DNA from 2 places in the Aeromicrobium sp. SORGH_AS_0981 genome. Region 2 is predicted to be linked to the other one. Evidence: predicted binding sites of a transcription regulator. Region 2 holds the regulator's gene; the other holds the start of a gene.

Region 1 (11,886 bases), 2.5 Mb from region 2:
CGACGGCTGCGCCCCACCCGTAGCGGTGCGCGGCCGTGCCGAGGGCCACGCCGATCGCCGACGACGCGAGCGACCCGAGCGGCCGGAACGCGTGGGCCGCGAGCCCGGCGAGCAGGGCCCGAGCCTCGTCGTCACGCCACCGCCGTGCCAGCAGCGAGGCGGGCTGCCCCGCGTAGAGGCCGAAGCGTCCGAGGTGGGCCGGATGTCTCGGCACGTGCAGCACGGGCTGGAGGAACTCGTCGGCGATCGTGTCGAAGCGGTCGGTCAGCGAGCCGAAGACGCGGGCCCACGTGCGGCCGTCGCGCCCACCCAGCTGGCGGGCCGTCTCCTCGACCGACCGGTACGCGGCGGCCCCGCGCCCGGCGTCGAGCGGGTGGGAGTACTGCACCTCCGGCTCGACCCAGGACAGCCCGTGCTCGGCGAGGTCGAACGCCTGCGAGAACCGGGTGGCGATCGCCAACGGGTGGATCGCCGCGCACACGTCGTGGACGAGCCCGGGCAGCGTCAGCTCCGCCGAACGGGTCCCTCCGCCGAGGGTGTCGATGGCCTCGACCACCTCCACGGACATGCCGGCGTCGGCCAGCACGAGTGCCGCAGCCAGCCCGTTGGGTCCGCTGCCGACGACCACGGCACGCGTCACGACGTCACCTCCTCGCCCCGCACGGATCAGGCGCCCGCGGCGGTGAGCGTGCTGCGCAGCCGGGGCTTGTCGAACTTGCCGACCGGGTTCTTCGGCACCTCGTCGATGAAGCTGACCTCGGTGGGCAGCTTGAACTTCGCGATGCGCTCGGTCAGGAACGCGAGCAGCTCCTCCCGCTGGAGCGTCGCCCCGTCCTTCAGGACGACGAACGCGACGGGCTCCTCGCCCATCACCGGGTGCGGCCGACCCACGACCGCGGCCTCGAGCACCGACGGGTGTTCGTGGATGGCGTGCTCGATCTCCTGCGGGTAGATGTTCTCCCCGCCGCGGATGATCATGTCCTTCACGCGGTCGACGATCCGCAGGTAGCCGTCCTCGTCGAGGATGCCGACGTCGCCGGTGTGCAGCCAGCCGTCCCGGATCGTCCTGGCGGTCTCATCCGGCTTGTTCAGGTAGCCGCGCATCACGGTGGGTCCCTGGACGACGACCTCGCCGCGCTCGCCGGTCGGCAGCAACGAGCCATCGGCGGCCATGATCGCGACCCGCTGGCCGGGGAGCGCGACGCCGACGGTACCGGGCTTGCGGACGCCGTCGAGCGGGTTGCTCGTCGACGCGCAGGTGGTCTCCGACAGTCCGTAGCCCTCGACGAGCACCACGCCGAAGCGCTGCTCGACCTGGCCGATCAGCGCGGCGGGCATCGGCGCCGCGCCGCACACGACGAAGCGCAGCGAGCTGGTGTCGGGCTCGACCTCGGCCGGCAGGTTGGCGAGCATCGTGTAGATCGCCGGGACGCCCGAGAAGTAGGTGGGGCGCACCGCCTCGAGCGTCGCGAAGAACGTGCGCGGGTCGAAGCGGCCGGCGATGGTGGCCTGTCCGCCCGCCCGCAGCGGCGACAGGATGCTGACGACGATGCCGTTCACGTGGAACAGCGGCAGGACGAGCAGGCTGTGGTCGCGTTCGTCGAGGGCCATGGACGTCACCATCGTCGCCGTCATCGCGTCGAGGTTGGCGTGCGTGAGCTCCACGCCCTTCGGCCGCCCGGTCGTCCCGCTCGTGTAGACGAGCAGGGCCAGGTCGTCGAGGTCGGGCACGAGCCCGGCCACCGGCGCCGACGCCGTGGACGGCACCAGGTCCTCGGGGGCGACGGTGGTGACCCCCTCGAGGGCCAGCCCGTCGTGGGTGACGAGCACCTTCGCGCCGGCGTCGCCGACCTGGTACTCGACCTCCCCGACGGCGAGGGCCGGGTTGACCGGCGTGACCGCGGCACCGAGGCGCCACCCCGCGAACAGCGTGACGACCAGGTCGGTGCGGTTGGCGAGTCGCACCGCTACGACGTCGCCGTGGCCCACGCCGAGCGAGGCCAGCGAGGCGGCGACGGCGTCGACGCGACGGGCGAGGTCGGCGTTGGTGAGGGTGCCGAGGACGTCGTCGGTCAGGCACGGTGCGGTCGGGGCCTGCTCGGCTCGGGTGGCGGGCAGCGTGGCGAGGTGCACGGATCTTCCTTCCTGGGAGAGGGGCGGTGGTGGGGCAGGCCTGGCGTGGCCCGAGCGGACGCGGTCAGACGCTTGACCCGTCGAGCTGCTCGGGTGCGACGCCGAGGGTCCGGCGGCGCACGTAGCCCTCGGCCGTCCAGGTCGCCTGCACGGGGACCGGTCCGTCGGGCAGCCAGGGCTGCTGGGCCACGCAGTCGGCGACGTTCCACGTCCCGCGCTCCACGACGCCCAGGGCGGCGTCGATCACCTGGTACTCCTGGGTGCGCCGGTGGATGGGCTGGGACTCGACCCACATGACGACGAGGTCGCCGGGCTCGAGGCCGAGCCGCTTCTGCACCGCGGCGATGAGGCGCGCGTCGTGCAGGTGGCCGTCGCCGAAGTTGAAGCCGAGGATCGTGGTGCACATCAGCTCGCCCTCGCGGACGGTGCGGCTCTCGATGTCGTCGAGGTGCGTGTAGAGGAGCGAGAACAGGCCGCGACCCTGGCTGTGCATCGCCCGCCAGGCGATCGTCTTCTGCAGGGTGAGGTCGGCGTCGTCGCGCTCGTACGGCGTCGGGAGCATGCGCTGGAGCTGGTCGATCTGGTTCTCCACGCCCGGCAGCTCGTTCAGCCGCTCCTCGACACCGGGCTTCATGGCCCACACCGCCGAGGCCCAGTTGCCGGCGTACTGCCGCATCGACGGCAGGAAGGAGACGAGGTCGGGGCGCAGGTTGCCGAGGATCGGGCCGAACGTCAGCAGGGCGAAGACCGGAACGAGCAGCCAGGGCTCGGAGAAGCTCCAGATGTTGTAGGTGCCGGGGTCGAACCCGACCCACAGGACGATGGCGATGAAGCCGAAGAAGACGTTCCACTCCAGGGGCACCGCGAGCGGGAAGGTCGAGGTGATGAAGAGGTGGAAGGCCAGCATGACGAGCGCACCGACGAGCGCGACCGTGGCGTTGGTGGTCAGCAGCAGCGTGACGGGCACGATGATCTCGACCGCGGTGCCGCCGACGTGCGCCATGAACCAGGCGACGCGCGAGGGCCGCAGGTCGTGGGGGGCGTCGCGGTAGTGCAGTCGCTTGATCCACCGACCCGGCATCGCGGGGCTGTTGGACACCATCGGCGGGATGACGTTCTCGAAGTGGGCGCCCAGCTTGGAGACGCCGGCACCGATCCAGACGACGCAGATGACCACCTTGAACACCACGACGAGGTCGACGAAGTCGGCGGTGCTGGCGATCGTGCCGAACAGGGCGGAGAACAGCATGATCGGCAGGTACTGCTCGGACCGTGCGGCGAGGAAGACGACCTTGTCGCGCAGGCCCATGAGGGGCATGAGCACGAGGATCGGGACGAAGTACTGCGGGGGCACCAGCTCCTGGGCGCCCGTGCCTGCGGGGAGGAACTGGCTCGGGACGGGCTCGGCCTGGGCGGCGAGCGGGTAGACGAGGCTGGCGAGGACGCCCACGTAGAGGGCGACGTCGAACCAGGTGCGCTCGTCGCCGCCGGTGAACGGCACGCGCCGGCCCCACGGCGCCATGCGGATCGTGCCGGGACGGATCCAGTACCTGATGTTGCCCACCATCGGGCGGAAGTGGCCGCACAACGGGCCGAAGGCGCCGCCGAGGCCGATCACCTCCAGCAGCATCAGCCAGACGGCGAGCTTCTGGTAGACGACGATGTTGTCGTACCAGGAGCCCACGTCGGTGAACGCGATGCCCGACGTCGCCGACGCGATCCAGATGCCGACGCCGAAGTACAGCCCGAGCATCTTCAGGACGTACACGACGTGCAGGACGCGCGGGGTGCCGAAGCCGTCGTCGGCCCAGTGCGTGCTGAGGATCCGCACCCGCTCGCGCAGGGGCAGGCGGACGAAGGTGGCCGGCTCGACCGGCGGCGGGGACGGGTTGATGAATCCCATGGCACGTGCTCCTCGGGGTGGGTCCTGACCCGGTCGGCGCCGGGACGCCCCGACCCTAGGCGCGGGTGAGACGTGGAACACTGTGCTCCGAGCACGAAAGTTCCCGCCCGCTTTGTCCCGGGGGAGCGATGATCGCCGTCGTGCCGGTGAGCATCATCGGTGCACGTCCAGTGCGGTTGTGCTCTCGGACCTATCTGAGGGAGGACGAGGCATGACGGGACCCGAGGCTGACGATGTCGCCGAGCGGGCCGCGGCGAGGGTGGCCGACATCGCCGGGTCGACGAGCTCCCAGCTCGACGACGTCGCGCGGATGCTGCAGGTCGAGCTCGCCGAGTCGATCCCCGAGCTGCGCGGCGACCGGCTGATGCTCGACCTGCTCTACGCGAGCGTGGAGAGCAACGTCAAGGTCTTCTTCCACCGGGCGCAGTACGGTCTCGCGCTCGACGCGGTGGAGGCGCCGCGTCCTGCGGTGGAGTACGCGCGGCGGCTGGCCCAGCGCGAGATCTCCTCGAACGCCCTGCTGCGCGCGTACCGGCTCGGCCAGCGGCGGGTCCTGGACTGGGTGGCCGGTGAGCTCGGTGCCGTCGAGCCCGACGCGCGTGTCTGCTTCGCCGCCCTGCAGCTGCTGCAGGACGCCGCGTTCGCGTACATCGACCGGGTGTCAGAGCAGGTCGTCGAGGAGTACGAGACGGAGCGGGAGCGCTGGCTCGCGAACCGCAGCACGATCCGTTCCGCGACGCTCGCGGCGCTGCTGGCGGGGGAGGAGACCGACGTGGCCGCCGGCGAGCGCGTGCTCGGCTACCGCCTGCGGCAGGGTCACCTCGGGCTCGTCCTCTGGGTCGAGGAGCCGGCGGCGTCGGCGGGACCGTTGCAGCGGCTGGGGCACCTCGTCACCGCGATCGGCCACGAGGTCGGCTCCGACGCGGCGCCGTTGTTCGTGCCCCAGGACCACTCCCTCGGGTGGGCCTGGGTGCCGGTGCAGGGTGGTGGCTCGCCGGACCCCGACCGGCTGGCCCGCGTCCTGCGCGAGGTCGGGGACGACGTGAGGGTGGCGGTCGGCGCCGTCGGGGCAGGGCTGGAGGGCTTCCGGTCGACGCACCGGGCAGCGCTGCGGGCGCACCAGGTCGCCGTCGTGGCGGCCGATCGGGCGGGCGCAGGTCACCGCGTACGACGACGCCGGCGTGCGGGCTGCGGCCGTCCTCGCCGGTGACCTTCCGGTCGCCCGCGACCTCGTGGCCTCGATGCTCGGCGACCTGGCGCGCGACGACGACACGGCGGCGCGGCTGCGCGAGACGCTGACGGTCTTCCTGCGCGAGAACCGCAGCTTCGTCGCGACGGCGGAGAAGGTGCACCTGCACAAGAACACGGTGAAGTACCGGGTCGACAAGGCGGTGGAGCTGCGCGGTCGGCCGATCGAGGACGACCGGTTCGACCTCGAGCTCGCCCTGGTCGCGTGCCGGTGGCTGGGCGCGGCGGTGTTGGTCTGAGTCGTCCTTCCGCGGACGCGTCGCCCTTGGTCTGGGGCGACGGCGATCGCAGCGGTCTTTGGTGCGCCGACCTGACGACAGGTCCTCGCGAAGCGTCGAGCCTGGGGGTCTGCCTATGACGGAGGTCACACCATGGACGCGACCGGGATCATCATCATGCTGTGGTGCTTCGTGGGGCCGTTGGTCCCGCCGATCCTCGGAACCGTCGTCGGCACGGTCTACGACGCGGTGACCGCTCGGCGGGTGCGCGAGCGCAGGGCGGCTGCGGCCAGGGCGCGCGCCGTGCCGTCAGCGGCGGCCTGACAGCAGCTCCAGCACCGCGCGCTGCTCCTCGCGCGGCAGGTCGTGCACGAGCAGGCCCTCGACGGCGAAGACGCCCAGGCGGGTCGTCGCCGGCACCTGGTCCTCGGGCACGCCCAGCAGACGCAGCTCGTCGGCCAGCATCGCGTCGGTGAGCGCGTGGAACGCGTCGTGCCAGGTGGCCACCGTCGCCGACGTGGCGGCGAGCGCGTGGACGGTCGTCACGAGCTTGCTGCGCTGCTGCAGCTGCTCCACCACCCAGAGCAGACGGTCGACGGGCGGCTGCTCGGCCTGGCTCTCCAGACCGGCCACGAGGTCGCCGAGGAGGTGGTCGAGCACGCCGACGAGCAGTGCCTCCTTGTCGGCGAAGTACCAGTAGATGGTCGTCGTGGTGACGTCGGCGGCGCGGGCCACCCGTGCCATCGAGGTCTTCTCGTACCCGACGTCGGCGAACAGGGCGGCTGCTGCGGCGACGATCTCGGCGGACTTCTCCTCCCGGCCCTGGGCGCGGCGGTTACGAGGCACACGTCACCTTATCTTGCACGACGTTCAAGAGGCCCCTACCTTTTCTTGAACGACGCTCAAGAGTGTGTCGACGGGACCACGCCGCCCACGAAGGGGAGTGCGCCATGACCGAGCCGGTCACCAGCAGCGTCGCGACGTCGGACGAGTGGTTCGTCTCCGGCGGCACCCGGTGCGCCGCCCGCGTCCACCGGCCGGCGGGCCGGCACGGGGCGTCGCCCGTGGTGGTGATGGCTCACGGGTTCGGCGCGGTCCGGGCGCTGCGGCTCTACGCGTACGCCGAGCGCTTCGCCGCCGCCGGGTACGTCGTGGTCGTCTTCGACTACCGCGGCTTCGGCGACAGCGAGGGCGAGCCCCGTCAGGTCCTCGACATCGCCATGCAGCACGACGACTGGCGCGCGGCCCTCCGCTTCGCGCGGTCGCTCGAGGACGTCGACCCCGACGGCGTCGTGGCGTGGGGGACGTCGTTCGCCGGCGGCCACGTGCTGACGATGGCGAGCCAGGGGGAGCCGCTCGCCGCGGTCGTCGCGCAGGTGCCGCACGTCAGCGGACCGGCGGCCGTGAGGGCCACCGGTGCACGCGCCGCGCTCCGGCTGGCCGTCCCGGCGCTGCGCGACCTGGTCGCGGCCCGTCGTGGTCGGCCGCCGGTGCTCGTCGACAGCGTCGCCCGTCCGGGCGGCACCGGGATGATGACGACGCCGGACGCCTACCCCGGCATGACGCCCCTGTTCCGCGAGTCGGGGCTGGGGGAGGACGTCTACCCGCGCACGGTCGCGGCCCGCATCGCGTTGCGCATCGGTCTCTACTCGCCCGGACGCCGGGCCGCGCAGATCCCCTGCCCGGTCCTCGTCCAGATCGTCACGCGCGACGCCATCACGCCGCGGAGGGTCGCCGAACGGGCGGCGGCCCGGATCCCGCGGTCCACCGTCCGCGTGCACGACGGTGGCCACTTCGACCCGTACGTCGCGCCGCTCTTCGACGCCGTCGTCGCGGAGCAGCTCGAGTTCCTCACCATCCACGTCCCGCCCCACCCGAAGGACCCTGCATGAGCCAGTCCCGTACCGCCCTCGTCACCGGCGCCTCCTCCGGCATCGGCGCCGCGTTCGCCCGCGTCCTCGCGGACGACGGTCTCGACCTCGTCCTCGTGGCCCGCCGTCAGGAGAAGCTCGACGAGCTCGCGCAGGAGCTGCGCGACCGGCGCGGCGTGCGGGTCGAGGTCGTCGCCGCCGACCTGAGCGATCCCGCGGCGCCCCGCGCGGTCGTGGAGGCCGTGCAGGAGCTGGGTCTCGAGGTCGACGTGCTCGTCAACAACGCGGGCCTGTCCGGCGACGCGGCCTTCACGGAGACGCCGTGGTCGGCGCTCGCGGCGGAGATCCAGGTGATGGTGACGGCCGTGACCGAGCTCGCCCACCTCCTCGCGCCCGGCATGAAGCAGCGCGGCCACGGTCGCATCGTCAACGTCTCCTCGCTCGCGGCGTTCGCCCCGCCCGGCGAGAGCCTGCTGTACACCGGCATCAAGAGCTACGTGCTCGACATGTCGCAGGCGCTCGACATGGAGCTCAAGCCGCGCGGCGTCCACGTGACGGCGCTCTGCCCCGGCTTCACCCGCAGCGAGTTCCACGCGACGATGGGCAGCGCCGAGGCCGCCAACCGGCTCCCCGCTCTCCTCTGGCAGGAGGCCGACGCCGTCGCGCGCGAGGGCTGGGCGGCCGTCGAGACGGGCAAGCCGGTCTGCGTCGCGGGTCGCGTGAACAAGGTGCTGTCGCACGCGATGCGCCCGGTGCCGTTCCGCCTGCAGTACCTGATGGGGCGGTCGCTGAACCCGCTCAAGCACTGAGTCTTCTGCTGAGGCGACGGTGAGGCTGGATGGGGTGAACCACGACTGGTCCTGACCCTCGGCGGCTCTGCTGTGCCACACCGGGCGGATGGCCGCGCACGCCTGCTGCTCCGAGCCTCGGCGGAGCGGTCTCCGCAGGCCGTCCGCCACGAGCGGAGCCTCGCGGGGCGGACGAGGTCGCCCCTCGAGGTCGACGCGACAAACCCTGGAATTGTAGGACAAAAAGTCGAACTGAGGGTTGTTTCTCGAACATCTGTTCGGTATCATGGAGTCATGTCCAGCACGCAGCTCGCCGACCGGCTCGAGGTCGCCGTCGCTGAGCTGCGCGCCTTCCCGACGCCCACCGACGCGCTGCGGATCCTGCAGGGACTCTCGAACGCGATCGACGCGGAGAAGGTGGCCCTGGTCGCGGAGGTGGACGAGCACCGGGACTTCGAGGCCGAGGGCTGCTCGAGCCTGAAGAACTGGCTGCGTGACCAGCTGCACCTCGACGGCAGACAGGCGGGCCAGCTGGTCCGCTCCGGCCGGACGCTGCGGGACATGCCCGACCTGGAGTCACTCGCCGTCGAGGGCGCCGTCTCCCTGGACCATGTGGACGCGTTCGGCTACGCCGCCAGGCACATCGACCCGATGGTCGTGGAGCACTCGATGGGCTGGATGCTGCGCCTGGCCGAGCGGGCCGAGCCGGTCCAGATCCGCAAGGCCGTCAAGAAGCTGCGCGCGACCGCCCACCCCGACGACCTCGACGAGGCCTGGATCAAAGGGATGGACCGGCACGACATCAAGGTCTCCGTCGTCGGTGACGGCGTGGCCGTGACCGGGTTCCTGCCCTTCGACACCGGCACCAAGCTCAAGACGATCCTGCAGTCACTGTCCGCCCCCACCTGCGCCGAGGACGACCGACCCGTCGCCGAACGCCGCGTCACCGCCCTCGACCAGCTCCTGTCCGGCATCCTCGCCTCGGGCCTGCCGCAGGACAGAGGCGTGCGCCCCCACGTGGACCTGACCGCCGACCTCGCCCAGATCGCCCAGGACCCCGACCGAACCACCGGCGAGCTCGCCGGGTTCGGGACCATCGGCCCCGGCCAGCTGCAGCAGATGCTCTGCGACGCCGACCTCACCCCCATCCTGACCGCCGGCAGACACACCGTCCTCGACGTCGGCCGCACCCACCGCCTCGCCACCCCGGCTCAGCGCAAGGCCGTCGTCAACCGACAAGACGGCACCTGCGCCGGACCCGGCTGCAGAGGACCCGTCGTCCACGTCCACCACATCACCTACTGGTCCGACGGCGGCACCACCGACCTGCACAACCTCATCGGGTTGTGCCCGAGATGCCATGCGGCCGTGCACCAAGGGTTCTTCACCATCGACCCCCACACCCACCAGACCCACCGCACCCTCAGGACCCGACACGCCAGCTCCCGCCGCACCCGAGCCGGCTGAGTAGCTACGGCACTCAGCCGGGTGGGGGATGGCGAGAGGAGTGTTGCCCGAACGGTGGTGGCGATGCCGAGGCGCGACTGAGGCGCATCAGCTTCTTGGGATGGCGCTGGCTTTCGAACCCGACCTGCGCGAGAGGTCGTGAGTGTCTTCGACGCTCGAGGATCCGCGAGCAGCTCGGTCGACGGTCTCGCGACTGCGCCCGATCGCCCGGGCCTCACTCAAGCACCTCGACGTCGAGACGGCTCGCGAGGACGATGATCTTGAAGCTCAGGAAGTCGAGGAGGAAGGTGCGCCAGCCGTCCCACCGCAGCTCGCACAGCTCGTCGTTCGGGTGGTCAGCCGAGTAGCCCGCCTCGGTCGTCCAGTCCGTCACGACCGCGTCCTCGAACCGGACCCGAGTCGACGGCCCATCGTCGAACGGGGAGGGCAGGACCAGCGTCAGGGTGGGGAGGGGCGCGAACGCGTAGCCGAAGTGCTCGATGCGGATGTGGTGGGTGTACAGCCGGTTGCCGTCGGGCAGGAGGAGGTCGGCAAGGTCTCCGCTGGCCGCAGCCTCGGCCAGCGACGCTGCGTCGACGCCGGTGACCTCGGTGCGGGGGAGGGTGGGGCGCGCCGGACCGCGCGAGAGCGGCAAGGGCCATTCCAGCAGCTCGGGCGGGTAGCCGATCTCCCCGTCGGGACCGATCCAGAACCGCAGGGGCGGGACGTACGTCGGTTGGCGGCGCGCCCGCCGGCGAGTTCTCCAGGACATGGGTCGACCTCGTTCACGAGATGAGGGCGGGTGACGGTCGGTCGCGCGCCGTTCCCTCGGCCGAGGCAACCGACCATTCTGACGAGCTTCGGGCGACCTGTCCACCGCCACGGACGGTCCGCGAGGGCCACGGGTCCCTGCCCCGATGCCCGGTCGGTGATGCGTCCCGCGGCCCCTAGGCTTCGGTCATGGACCGGCTGGGCGTGCAGACGACGCGCGTCGCACTCTTCGGCGGCGACCAGAGGTTGCGGCAGGCCGAGTCGTCGGTGGCAGCGGTGGAGTGGACGATCAACGGCGTCCCGCTCCGGGAGATCGTCGACGACCCCACCTCGATGCCGCCCCTCTACGCCGGAGCGGACGAGGACCAGCGGCGCGAGCTGTTGCTCCGTCTGCGGGGCGACCGCACGGATCTGCCGACGTTCGTCCCGCGCTTCGAACGCACCCGGCTCGACCGGCTGCTCGGGCGGAGCGGGACTCCGTGGGCCCCCTTCGGGGCCGCGTTCGAGGACGGTCGCGTCGTGCTCCTCGAGTGCCCCTGCGGGGACCTGGACTGCGGAGCGCTGACGACCGAGGTCGTCGTCGACGACGACGTGGTCGAGTGGCGCGAGATCGGCTGGCAGGTCACGTACGAGCCGTTCGCCGGCTACAACGCCGAGGTCTGGTCCGCCCGCTTCGACCGCTCCCAGTACGGCGCGGTGATCGACGACGTCCTCGCCATGGACTGGTCGCAGGTGCAGTAGATCCGTCGGCGACGGTCGAGCATCGATCGGTCGTGACCCGGATGTGTCCGCAGCTCGACACGAACCACAACCCTGGTAGGTAGGCCCCGTGGGACTCGAACCCACAACCCGCGGATTAAAAGTGAGTCCTGCGGATGATGACGGACTGTGACCCAGCATGATGCGGTGGCTGTTCTGCCCGCGATTGCAGGCTTTCGCGGGGTAGTCCTATGACGCGGCGTGACGTCATGACACCTGACGCTGCCCCACGTGCTGCCCCACGACGGTCTGCGATGTCGGAGGACGCGAGCATGATGGATCGCATGACCGCCGAGGACGCCGTCGACGAGACCCAGGACGTCGAGCCGACGTCGCGCCCGCGTGACGTGATCACCGAGTCCGACCACGAGCTCATCAAGATCTGGTCTCAAGCGTGGCGGTACCCGGGCATGCGCAACGCGAAGGTCATGGAGGTCACCGGGCTCTCGGTGACCCGAGCAGCGCAGCGGCTCAACGAGCTGATCGACATGCCCGAGGCGCTCGCCGCGCACCCTGTGGAGGTCAACCGCCTACAGCGGATCCGGCGGAAAGTACCAGCGACAGTGACCGGCCCCTAGGGCTGGTAGCCGCCGTTCGGTGGACCGCCCGTCGTCGCGGTGCTGTGGTGGCCGCGGCCGACGTACTCTCGCGTCTCGTCGGTGTGCACGACGACGAGCCGAGGGTCGGCGCCCGCCTCGAGCAGCAGCGCCGAGACGTGCAGGTCGCCGGGGAACTGCGCAGTGGGCCGG
Region 2 (11,886 bases):
CTTCAATGAACCGATCACGACTGCCCGACGTCGGCGTTGAGACGTTCCGTAGAGCGAGGCATCGAGGATGTAAGGGTCCAGTCGGTACCGAGAGAGCCTCCCCCGCGCACCGAACTGACGGCTGAACTCCTCGAACTGGGGAGACTTCAGGAACTGCGGGACGTTCTCCATGACGAAGTACGTCGGCCGAATCGCTTCGAGCGCGGTCACGTAATGGCCCCACATGCCGCTGCGCACGTCGAGCGGGTCCTGCTTGCCGAGCTGTGAGAAGCCCTGGCACGGAGGTCCTCCGACGACGACGTCCGCCGAGGGCAGCGAACCCGAGACCCAGCCCGCGATGTCACCCACGTGAATGTGCTCGCCGAAGTTCTGCGCGTAGGTCGCCGCGGCCTCGCGGTCCATTTCGACGGCACCGATGGGCCGGAACTGACCGGTCCGCATGAATCCGGACGTGATGCCGCCGCAGCCCGCGAAGAGATCCACCATGGTCAGTGCGGTCGTCGCTGCGATTTTCACACTCACGTCCTGTCCTGCAGGTGTCGCTCGATCTCGGCGACCACCGAGTCGGTGGGCTCATGCTCCCAGAACCGGAGGACAACCCAGTTGTTCTCCTCGAGTACGAGATCCGTGTCGCGATCTCGTACCTCGTTCGCAGCCAGTTTCGTATCCCACCACTCGCCGTTGGCGGCCGGCGACGTCGCGTGCAAGGGGCAGCGGTGCCAGAAACATCCGTCGATGAACACAGCGACCTTCTGTCGCGGAAAAGCGATGTCGATGGTTCGGCGAGCACGTCCGGGCACTCGTATCTGCACCCGGAAGCGGCGCCCCGCCGCGTGCAGAGCCCTTCGGACCACCATCTCGGGCCGTGTGTCACGACGAGCTTGACGCGCCATCCGCCGGCTGACGTCGGCGGACGACGCACCCGGGATGCGGCGCTCAGGAACGGGCGATGGTCCATACGCCACTGCGGTCACCGTCGACCTTCTCGAGTATGCCCGTGTTGCGGAGCTTCTGAGCGGCCCAGCGGAGGTCGTACTGCCAGGTGTAGAAGAGGTCACCCGAGGAACGCAGATCGTCCTCGTGACGAGCCCAGACGACCTTGCTGACGTCGAGGACGGTGCCACGACCTCCCAGGACATCAAGAGCTTCGATGACGTACTGAGGCAGGTCTGCTCGGGTGGCCATGATCAGTTCTTTCGATGAGAGCGTCGTTCGGCCCGGCATCGTGATGCCGGGCCGAACGACGCTGCACGGATCAGCTGCAGCCGCTGGTGCTGCCGCAGCCCTCGCAGACGTGGCAGGAGCCGGCGGGGCGCATCTTGGTGCCGCAGGTCATGCAGAGGGGCGAGTCGACTGCGGAGCCGGTGATGACCTCGAGGAGCTCGGCCGACGTGTGGGCCGTCTGCGGGGCGGGCTTGGCCGTGTCGGCCTGGGCCTGCTCCGCGGTGACGTCCGCGGCGGGGGTGGCGGCGGCCTCGGCCGTCGCAGCCTGCTTCAGGGTCTCCGGCTCGGTCTCGACCAGCTCAGCGGCCGTCGAGCCCTTGCTGATCGGCTGGTGGCTGCCCGTGTCGAGGTAGCGCTGACGCTCCTCGGCCGAGTGGATGCCGAGCGCCGAGCGGGTCTCGTAGTCGAGGTAGTCCAGCGCCAGGCGGCGGAAGACGTAGTCCATGATCGACTTGCTCATCCGGACGTCGGAGTCGTCCGTCAGGCCCGACGGCTCGAACTGCAGGTTCGTGAACTTCGAGACGTACGTCTCGAGGGGCACGCCGTACTGCAGGCCGATCGACACGGCGATCGAGAAGGCGTCCATCACGCCCGACAGGGTCGAGCCCTGCTTGCCGAGCTTCAGGAAGATCTCGCCCAGGTCGCCGTTCTCGTGCGCACCCGAGGTCATGTAGCCCTCGGCGCCACCCACGCTGAACGACGTCGTGATCGACGTGCGCGACTTCGGCAGACGACGACGGATCGGCTTCTCCACGACGACCGTCTTGACCTCCGGCGCAGCCTCGGTGGCCGACGCCGACGTCTTGTCGTCCTGGCTCTTCTGCGAGGACAGCGGCTGGCCGACCTTGCAGTTGTCGCGGTAGACGGCGAGCGCCTTCAGGCCGAGCTTCCAGCCCTGGAAGTAGACGTCGGCGATCTCCTCGACCGTGGACGTCTCCGGCATGTTGACCGTCTTGGAGATCGCGCCGGACAGGAACGGCTGGGCCGCCGCCATCATGCGCACGTGGCCCATGGGCTTGATGGCGCGGTCACCGACGGCGCAGTCGAAGACCTCGTAGTGCTCGGTCTTCAGGCCGGGAGCGTCGACGACATGACCCTTCTCGGCGATGTACTCCATGATCGCCTCGATGGTCTCGCCCGTGTAGCCGAGCTTCTTCAGCGCGACCGGGACGGTCTGGTTGACGACCTGCATCGAGCCGCCGCCGACGAGCTTCTTGAACTTGACCAGCGAGAAGTCGGGCTCGATGCCCGTCGTGTCGCAGTCCATCATGAAGCCGATGGTGCCGGTCGGGGCGAGCACCGACGCCTGGGCGTTGCGCCAGCCGTTCTTCTCGCCGATCTTCAGGTTGTCCGCCCACTGCTTCGTGGCCTCGCGCTGCACGGCGATGTCCATCGAGTGCATCGTGCGGATGTCGTCGTTCGCCGCGAGGTGCTTGCGCATGACGCGCGTGTGCGGCGCCGCGTTCTGCTGGTAGCCGTCGTACGGACCGACGACACCGGCCAGCTCGGCCGAGCGACGGTAGGACACACCGGTCATCAGCGACGTGATCGACGCGGCGAGCGCACGGCCGCCGTCGGAGTCGTAGGCCAGGCCCGAGGCCATGAGCATCGCGCCGAGGTTGGCGTAGCCGATGCCGAGCTGACGGTAGGCCTTCGTGGTCTCGCCGATCGCCTCGGTCGGGAAGTCGGCGAAGCAGATCGAGATGTCCATCGCCGTGATGATCAGCTCGACGCTCTTGACGAACCGCTCGACGTCGAACGTCGTGCCGTCCTCGGAGAGGAACTTGAGCAGGTTCAGGCTGGCGAGGTTGCAGCTGGAGTTGTCGAGGTGCATGTACTCCGAGCACGGGTTCGAGGCGGTGATGCGCCCCGTCTCCGGCGTGGTGTGCCAGTCGTTGATCGTGGAGTCGTACTGGATGCCCGGGTCGGCGCAGGCCCACGCGGCCTTCGCGACCTTGCCCCACAGCTCCTTCGCGTCGATCTCCTCGATGACCTCGCCGCTCGTGCGGGCGCGCAGGCCGTAGGAGGTGCCCTCCTCGACGGCGCGCATGAACGCGTCGTCGACGCGGATCGAGTTGTTGGCGTTCTGGTACTGGACGCTGGTGATGTCCTCGCCACCGAGGTCCATGTCGAAGCCCGCGTCGCGGAGCACGCGGATCTTCTCCTCCTCGCGCTCCTTGGTCTCGACGAACTCGACGATGTCCGGGTGGTCGACGTCGAGGACGACCATCTTGGCCGCACGGCGCGTCGCACCGCCGGACTTGATGGTGCCGGCGGACGCGTCGGCGCCGCGCATGAAGGAGACCGGACCGGACGCGGTGCCGCCGGAGGAGCGGAGCAGCTCCTTCGACGAACGGATGCGCGAGAGGTTGAGGCCGGCGCCCGACCCACCCTTGAAGATCAGACCCTCCTCGCGGTACCAGTTGAGGATCGAGTCCATCGAGTCGTCGACGGCGAGGATGAAGCAGGCGCTGACCTGCTGCGGGCTCGACGTGCCGACGTTGAACCAGACGGGGCTGTTGAAGCTGAACACCTGGTGCAGGAGCATGTGGGTCAGCTCGTGCTCGAAGACCTCGGCGTCGGCGTCGGTGGCGAAGTAGCCGTGCTCCTTGCCCGCCTTCGTGTAGGTGAGCACGACGCGGTCGAGCAGCTGGCGCAGGCTCTGCTCACGCTCGGGCGAGCCCACGGCGCCACGAAAGTACTTCGTGGTGACGATGGTGGACGCGTTGACGCTCCAGAAGTCGGGGAACTCCACGCCGCGCTGCTCGAAGACGGTCTCGCCGGTCTTCCAGTTGGTCTGAACGACGTCGCGACGCTCCCACGTCACCGCGTCGTAGGGGTGCACGCCCTCGGTGGTGTACACGCGCTCGATGCTGAGGGCCTTGCCCTTGCGTGCACGCGCGCGTCCGGACTGTGCCCGGCTCGTCGATCCGTCGACCGTCTCCGTCATGAGATTGCTCCTGTGGTCTCGCTGAGGGTGTGTAAAAGGGTGGGCCCGAGGCTCAGGCCGTGCTGCTGTCGTACGTCCGCTCGTCCCGCGGGACGAGCAGCGGTTCAGGGGTGCTGCGTGGTGCTGTCGTGCTCGCGGGGGTCGTCGCGGTGGGCCGTGTGCTCGGCGAGCTCCCCGTCGGCCGCCCGAGCCATGAGCTCGGCGATCTCGGCGGCGAAGTCGTCGACGGAGTCGAACGCCTTGTACACGCTCGCGAACCGCAGGTACGCGACCTCGTCGAGGCACTTGAGCGGCTCGAGGATGGCCAGCCCCACCTCGTCGGCGGCGATCTCCGCCGCCCCGCTCTCGCGCAGTGCGTCCTCGACCTGCTGGCCGAGACGTGCGAGGTCGTCGTCGGAGACGGGGCGACCCTTGCACGCCTTGCGGACGCCCGCGACGGCCTTCTCGCGGTTGAACGGCTCGGTGGCGCCGGAGCGCTTGAGCACGGTGAGCTGCATCTGCTCGATGGTCGTGAACCGCTTCTGGCAGTGCCCGCAGACGCGACGTCGCCGGATGGCGCCGCCATCGTCGGCCACGCGCGAGTCGAGCACGCGGGTGTCGCCGTCCTTGCAGAAGGGGCAGTTCATCGTGCTCTCCTCTCCGTGGGCTGATGGGGTCGGTCGGGACTGGCCGACCTGGGGACGGAACTGGGGATTCCCGGTGGATTCCCCGCCATTCCTGTGGGTAACTCGGCGTTCTCTGTGGGACTAGATGTGGAGAACTACATCGATGTAATCACTAGATGTAGTGGCTACGGTACGCCTCGGCACAAGGTCGTGCAAGCCAGTCAACACATCTGCCCCGACAAATCCGTGCGGGTCGCGTTTGCGCAGGTCAGGGCGCTGTGACACGACCAGCACGGCCACCGGGAGGGCGTGTCGCGGGGCCGCTCGTCACCGGATCCGGCCGTTCTGTTCCATCTCGGAACAAGAGCGAGCAGGATGGTGCGATGACCATCCGCCTGAACCCGTACCTCAACTTCCGCGACCAGTCGCGCGCGGCGCTGGAGTTCTATCACTCCGTCCTCGGAGGCGAGCTGACGATCGCCACCTTCGGCGACTACGGCATGAGCGACGACCCCTCCCGCGCCGACCTGGTCATGCACGGCCACCTCGTGTCCGACGCCGGGCTGGACATCATGGCCTCCGACACGCCTCCCGGTGGCGACGACCCCGCGATGGGCACCGCCATCAACATCGCGCTCACGGGCGACGACGAGCGCCTGCGCGACTACTTCACCGGGCTCAGCGAGGGCGCCGAGGTCGTGGTGCCGCTGGCTCCCGCGCCGTGGGGTGACGAGTTCGGCCTGCTGAACGACACGTTCGGCGTGGCCTGGCTGTTCAACGTCGCGACCTCCTGACTCGGAGGCCTAGATGGTCCGCACGCGCAGGTAGGCGAGAGCGGCGTCGACGAGGTCGTGCGCGGCCCGGCGACTCCGCACGGCGTTGGCGAGCGCCTGACGCTTCAGCTCGCTCGGGGACGAGCCCTCCGCGCGGACGAGGGCGGCGTCCTCGTCGACCCAGCGGGCGAACGTCGCAGTCGTGACCTCGGGGTGGAACTGCCAGGCGATGACCCGTCCGCCGAAGGCCTCGTCGACGAAGCACTGCGGCCCGAACCAGGAGTGGCCGAGGACCGTCGAGGTCGGCGGTGGCGCCAGCACGTCCTGGTGGAACTGCGCCCAGGGGCCTTCCGGGCAGAGCACCTCGTCGATCGTGTCGATCCGCTTCCAGCCCGCTTCGGCCCCGTCGCCGCGATACGACGTGCCTCCGAGGGCTCGTGCCGCGAGCTGCGCGCCGTAGCAGATCGCCATCACCGGCGTGCCAGTGCCGACGGCGACGCGGACCATGTCGGACTCCCGCTCGACGACCGCCTCCCACCGCGGGTCGTGCGCGGAGCGCTCCGAACCGAGCAAGAGCAGCAGGTCGACGCCGTCGGCGTCCCAGTGCGGCGGGAGGTCGTCGCGGTCGAGCCAGTCGATCTCGGCGCCGAGCTCCTCGAGCCGCTCCAGCACGTGCCCGCCGTCGCGGTCGGTCGCGTCGGCGACGACGTGGACGACCAGGGGGTGCGCGTCAGGTCCGGGAGCCATGCCCCCATGGTGCCCGACGCGCGGTGCCGGACGGCCAGGTCACTGGTAGACCGGGACCGCCAGGTCGGAGCCCAGCTGCAGGTCACCGGCACTGGGCAGGGAGTTCATGCGCATGATGTCGTCGACCGTGTCGCGCACGTCGCCCTCGGGGTTGGCCTCGGCGGCGATCTGCCAGAGGGTCTGCCCCTCCTGCACGGTGACGACGCGCGTGGCGGGCACGGCGCCGGCCTCGTCGGTGGCGACCGTCGAGGAGCCGAGCACGACCGCGCCCACGGCGAGGGCGGCGATCACCGCGAGCACCAGCACCAGGCGACCACGGCGGGTCAGCCGGACGGGAGCGGCAACGGCGGGACGACGCAGGGTGCGACGGTCGTACGTGGTGATCGAGATGGTGCTCATGGGGGCCTCCGGGGAAGGAAGAGGATCGTGCGAGGTCTGGTGTGTCGATCGAACGCCTGCCGATGTCATTCGAACGTCGGTCCTCCGCGGGCGGTTGCTCAGCGAATCCGGCGAACAGATGTTCGATCGAACACGTGTACGACTGTAGGGGAAGGTGCCGACAAAAGCAGCCCCCTGTCGAACACGATGTCGATCTCTGCTCGATCATCACTGCTATTCCAGGCAGAAGTCATGCGAAGAAATGTTCGAACGTGACCGACCGCACCCAGCTCGCACCCCATCCTCCACGGCGCGCGGCCACGTCGAAGACCCCGTAGGACGCCCTGTTCGAACAGCGACACGCTGTCGAACATGTGTTTGTAAACGTCCTCCCAGAGGTCTAGCGTGGTCCCCATGAGCGACGACACCCCAGCCGACGACGCTGTCGACCCGTCCAGCGAGGGCCCGCGCCGCGGTCGCCCGAAGGGTTCACGCAACTCCGTGCGCGAGCTCCCCGACGGCCCGGTCGACGAGATGACCGGTCTCACCGGACGTCAGCAGAAGATTCTTCACTTCATGCGCGACCAGATCGAGCAGCGCGGCTACCCGCCGAGCATGCGCGAGATCGGCGGCGCCGTCGGGCTGGCCAGCACGTCGTCCGTGGCGCACCAGCTACGGGTGCTGGAGCGCCTCGGCTACGTCAAGCGCGACCCCAACCGTCCCCGCGCGATCGAGATCTTCCTGCCCGAGGTCGTCAAGGCCCGACGGACGCTCAGCTCGGCCGACGACTCCGTCGTGGACGAGACGGGCTTCGGCGACCAGCGCCCCGAGGCCACCTACGTTCCCATGGTCGGGCGGATCGCTGCCGGCGGCCCGATCCTCGCCGAGGAGCAGGTCGAGGAGATCTTCCCCCTCCCCCGCACCCTCGTCGGCGACGGCACGCTGTTCCTCCTCGAGGTCCGGGGCGACTCGATGGTCGACGCCGCGATCTGCGACGGCGACTACGTGGTCGTCCGTCAGCAGCCGGTCGCCGAGAACGGCGAGATCGTCGCCGCCATGCTCGACGGCGAGGCCACCGTCAAGACCTTCCAGCGCAAGGACGGCCAGGTCTGGCTGCTCCCGCACAACGACGACTACTCCCCCATTGACGGCACCCACGCCACGATCCTGGGCAAGGTCACGACGGTCCTGCGCCGTCTCTGAGTGCTCCTGGTCGTCCTCTCACGCACACAGGCCCCGTCCCCCACCGAGGGACGGGGCCTGTATGCGTTCCAGGCTCAGTCGTCGAGGCGGCGCAGCGCGCCGAGCACCGCGTCGCGGTCGGTCGTACGCCACAGCGGCGGCAGCGACGCCGCCAGGAAGCTGCCGTACCGCGCCGTGACGATGCGGGGGTCGAGGATCGCAACCACCCCACGGTCGTCGGTGCGCCGGATCAGCCGCCCCGCCCCCTGGGCCAGGAGCAGCGCGGCGTGCGCCGCGGCGACGCTCATGAATCCGTTGCCGCCCCGCTTCTCGACCAGTCGCTGACGGGCGCTCATCAGCGGGTCGTCGGGGCGAGGGAAGGGCACCCGGTCGATGACCACCAGCCGGCAGGTGTCGCCCGGCAGGTCGATGCCCTGCCAGAGCGACAGCGTGCCGAACAGGCTGGTCTCCTCCTCGGCGGCGAACCGGCGCGTGAGCTCCGACAGGTGCGCGTCGCCCTGGCAGAGGATCTCCCGGCCCGGCAGCCGCGTGCGGACGCCCTCGGCCGCGGCCTCCGCAGCGCGACGTGAGGAGAACAGCCCGAGGGTGCGACCGCCGGCGGCCTCGAGCAGGTCGGCGATCTCGTCGAGCTGCGCGTCGGTGATGCCGTCGCGTCCCGGCGGAGGCAGGTGCTTGGCGACGTAGAGGATGCCCTGCCGCCGGTAGTCGAACGGCGAGCCGACGTCGAGGCCGGTCCACCGGTCCGCATCGTCGCGCCACAGGCCCACGGAGGCGGCCACCGGCTCGAAGCCGCCACCGACGGTCAGCGTGGCGCTGGTGAGGACGACGGTCTTCTCCTCGAACAGCTTGTCGCGCAGGCTTCCCGAGACGTCGATCGGTGCGACGTGCAGCACCGGGCCGCGAGCATCCGACATCCACAGCACCTCGGTCTCCCGCAGCGAGGCCATCCGGTCGGCGACCAGCCGGATCTCCTCCAGTCCGGCCTTGGCCTGCTGCCGTGCGGCGTCACCCTCGACCTCCACCTTCTCGCGGGGGAACGCAGAGAGGCAGGCGCGTGCAGCGTCGCGCACGCGCGCCAGCGCCTCGTGCAGCTCGTCGACGACGTGGTCGATCCGTCCCGGCTGGACGCCGGCCAGAGCGGCTGCGAGCGCGTCGCCAGCGTCGCTGAGGTCGTCGGTCTCCCCGTCGGTGTAGGGCCGCCCGCGCCGTGCGGCCCGTTCGACGATGGCCGGGTCGAGGTCGGCGGTCGCCGCCTGGGTGACCCGGGCGGCCAGCTCGTGCGCCTCGTCGACGACGACCGCGTCGTACTCGGGCAGCATGGGCACGCCGTCGATGGCGTCGATGGCCAGGAGTGCATGGTTGGTGACGACGACGTCCGCGGTCGACGCCGCCTCGCGCGCGAGCTCGACGAAGCACTCGGCGGCGTGCGGGCACCGCGTGGCACCGAGGCACTCGCGGTGCGTGACGCTGACCTGCCGCCAGGCACGGTCGGTGTGCGAGGGCGCGGACTCGCGGTCGCCGTGCGACCCGTCGCCGCTCCCCCGCTGGGTGGCGAGCTCCTCGGCCCACTCGCGCAGCTCGAGCACCTCGGCACCGAGCGTCCCCTCCGGGACGTCCACGAGCGCGCCCTGGTCGTCGGGAACCCCCTCCCGCACGCGGTGCAGGCACGCGTAGTTCGAGCGTCCCTTGACGACGGCGTAGCTGGGTGTGGTGCCCAGCACCTCGTGCGCACCCTTCACCAGGGCGGGCAGGTCGCGCTGGACGAGCTGGTGCTGCAGGCCCAACGTGGCCGTGGAGACCACGACACGCTTGCGGTGCAGCAGCGACGGCACGAGGTAGCCCAGCGACTTGCCGGTGCCGGTGCCGGCCTGCACGAGGAGGTGGCGCCCGGACTCCAGCGAGTCCGCGACCGCCTCCGCCATCGCCACCTGGCCGGGTCGTTCGGTGCCGCCGACCGCCCCGACCGCGGCGTGGAGGACGTCGCGGACGCTGGGGCTGTCGGGCATGCCAGCGAGCCTAGACGGACCCCTCCCCACCGTCGGCCGGGTGTCCACAGGACGTCACCCGGCCGACGGTGCGCCAGCGGAGATCCAGCGAGACTCCCGCTGGTCGAGTAGCGGGGACGAGCTTGCGAAGTCCCTGCGTATCGAGACCACCCGGCAACAGATCCGTGCAAGCCGGCCCCCAGCGTCGGCCCAGAATGGTCTCGATACACCTCCCCTCGCTGGCGCTCGTGGAGGCACTCGACCAGCGGTCGATCCCGCTGGTCGAGTAGCGGGGACGAGCTTGCGAAGTCCCTGCGTATCGAGACCACCCGGCAACAGATCCGTGCAAGCCGGCCCCCAGCGTCGGCCCAGAATGGTCTCGATACACCTCCCCTCGCTGGCGCTCGTGGAGGCACTCGACCAGCGGTCGATCCCGCTGGTCGAGTAGCGGGGACGAGCTTGCGAAGTCCCTGCGTATCGAGACCACCCGGCAACAGATCCGTGCAAGCCGGCCCCCAGCGTCGGCCCAGAATGGTCTCGATACACCTCCCCTCGCTGGCGCTCGTGGAGGCACTCGACCAGCGGTCGATCCCGCTGGTCGAGTAGCGGGGACGAGCTTGCGAAGTCCCTGCGTATCGAGACCACCCGGCAACAGATCCGTGCAAGCCGGCCCCCAGCGTCGGCCCAGAATGGTCTCGATACACCTCCCCTCGCTGGAGCTCGTGGAGGCACTCGACCAGCGGTCGATCCCGCTGGTCGAGTAGCGGGGACGAGCTTGCGAAGTCCCTGCGTATCGAGACCACCCGGCAACAGATCCGTGCAAGCCGGCCCCCAGCGTCGGCCCAGAATGGTCTCGATACACCTCCCCTCGCTAACGCTCGTGGAGGTACTCGACCAGCGGTGGATTCCGCTGGTCGAGTAGCGGCAGGCGCGAGGAACGAGCGTCGTGCTGCGTATCGAGACCACCCGGCAACGGATCAGCGCGGACCGACCCCCAGCGGCAACGTGGAGTGGTCTCGATACGCCTCCGCCTGCTCCTTCGGCCCCCGCAAGCGGGAGGTGCCCCCAGCGGCGTCGACTACTCGACCAACGAGATCTCCCGTCGACCAGCGGAGGCACCGCTGGGTGAGGGGTCAGAGGGCGTTGAGCTGGTGGGCGAGGTCGTCGGAGACGCGGGCGACGAGGTGGGTGCCGTCGGACTCGTGCGCCAGCTCCTCGATCTCGCCCGTCTCGTGCACCTGGTTGAGGAGGTCGCCGCGCTCGTAGGGCACCACGACCTCCACGCGTACCGCGGGGCGGGGCAGGTCGGCCTCGATCGCGGCGAGCAGCTCGTCGACGCCCTCGCCGGTACGGGCGCTGACGACGACGGCGTGCGGCTCGCGGGCGAGCAGCTGCTTGACCTCGAGCGGGTCTGCGGCGTCGGCCTTGTTGAGGACGATGATCTCCGGCACGTGCAGCGCCTCGATCTCCGCGAACACCTCGCGCACGGCCGCGATCTGGCCGGCGGGGTCGGGGTGCGACGCGTCGACGACGTGGAGCACGAGGTCGGCCTCGGCCACCTCCTCCAGCGTGGAGCGGAACGCCTCGACCAGCTGGTGCGGCAGGTGGCGCACGAAGCCGACGGTGTCGGACATCGTGAACACGCGTCCGTCGCTCGTCTGGGTCTTGCGCGTCGTGGGGTCGAGGGTCGCGAACAGCGCGTCCTCCACCAGCACGCCCGCGCCGGTCAGCCGGTTGAGCAGGCTCGACTTGCCCGCGTTGGTGTAGCCGGCGATGACGACGGCCGGGACCTCGTTGCGCCGGCGTCGCGCCTTCTTGATGTCGCGGGTGGTGCGCAGCGCCGTGAGCTCCCGACGCAGCTTGGCCATGCGGGACTGGATGCGACGACGGTCGGTCTCGAGCTTCGTCTCACCGGGACCACGACCGCCGATGCCCTCACCGCCGGCAGCGCGTCCACCGGCCTGGCGCGACAGGTTGCCGCCCCATCCGCGCAGGCGCTGGGTCTGGTACTGCAGCTGGGC

What was found. Region 2 encodes LexA, which represses DNA repair genes until DNA is damaged. Its sites were predicted from a motif close to TCGAACANNTGTTCGA; they were not measured.
Positions count from the first base shown of each region.
Region 1: a site for LexA is predicted at 8,428-8,443, ahead of QE370_RS02400 (DUF222 domain-containing protein). Genes of this name have one in related genera too.

Region 1 covers NZ_JAVIZD010000001.1:430,807-442,692, reverse strand. Annotated here, with positions in the region: gene QE370_RS02445 (NAD(P)/FAD-dependent oxidoreductase) at 1-640, opposite strand, end outside; gene QE370_RS02440 (AMP-binding protein) at 667-2,133, opposite strand; gene QE370_RS02435 (DUF3556 domain-containing protein) at 2,198-4,036, opposite strand; gene QE370_RS02430 (hypothetical protein) at 4,248-5,246, shown strand; gene QE370_RS02425 (helix-turn-helix domain-containing protein) at 5,218-5,523, shown strand; gene QE370_RS02420 (hypothetical protein) at 5,656-5,826, shown strand; gene QE370_RS02415 (TetR/AcrR family transcriptional regulator) at 5,812-6,348, opposite strand; gene QE370_RS02410 (alpha/beta hydrolase) at 6,453-7,394, shown strand; gene QE370_RS02405 (SDR family oxidoreductase) at 7,391-8,182, shown strand; gene QE370_RS02400 (DUF222 domain-containing protein) at 8,456-9,628, shown strand; gene QE370_RS02395 (hypothetical protein) at 9,843-10,379, opposite strand; gene QE370_RS02390 (hypothetical protein) at 10,568-11,119, shown strand; gene QE370_RS02385 (DUF3263 domain-containing protein) at 11,422-11,715, shown strand; gene QE370_RS02380 (hypothetical protein) at 11,712-11,886, opposite strand, start outside.
Region 2 covers NZ_JAVIZD010000001.1:2,976,439-2,988,324, forward strand. Annotated here, with positions in the region: gene QE370_RS14710 (DNA cytosine methyltransferase) at 1-516, opposite strand, end outside; gene QE370_RS14715 (very short patch repair endonuclease) at 519-974, opposite strand; gene QE370_RS14720 (hypothetical protein) at 937-1,185, opposite strand; gene QE370_RS14725 (vitamin B12-dependent ribonucleotide reductase) at 1,256-4,174, opposite strand; gene nrdR (transcriptional regulator NrdR) at 4,279-4,800, opposite strand; gene QE370_RS14735 (VOC family protein) at 5,163-5,573, shown strand; gene QE370_RS14740 (glutamine amidotransferase-related protein) at 5,583-6,299, opposite strand; gene QE370_RS14745 (LysM domain-containing protein) at 6,339-6,698, opposite strand; gene lexA (transcriptional repressor LexA) at 7,092-7,880, shown strand; gene QE370_RS14755 (ATP-dependent DNA helicase) at 7,955-9,886, opposite strand; gene hflX (GTPase HflX) at 10,999-11,886, opposite strand, start outside.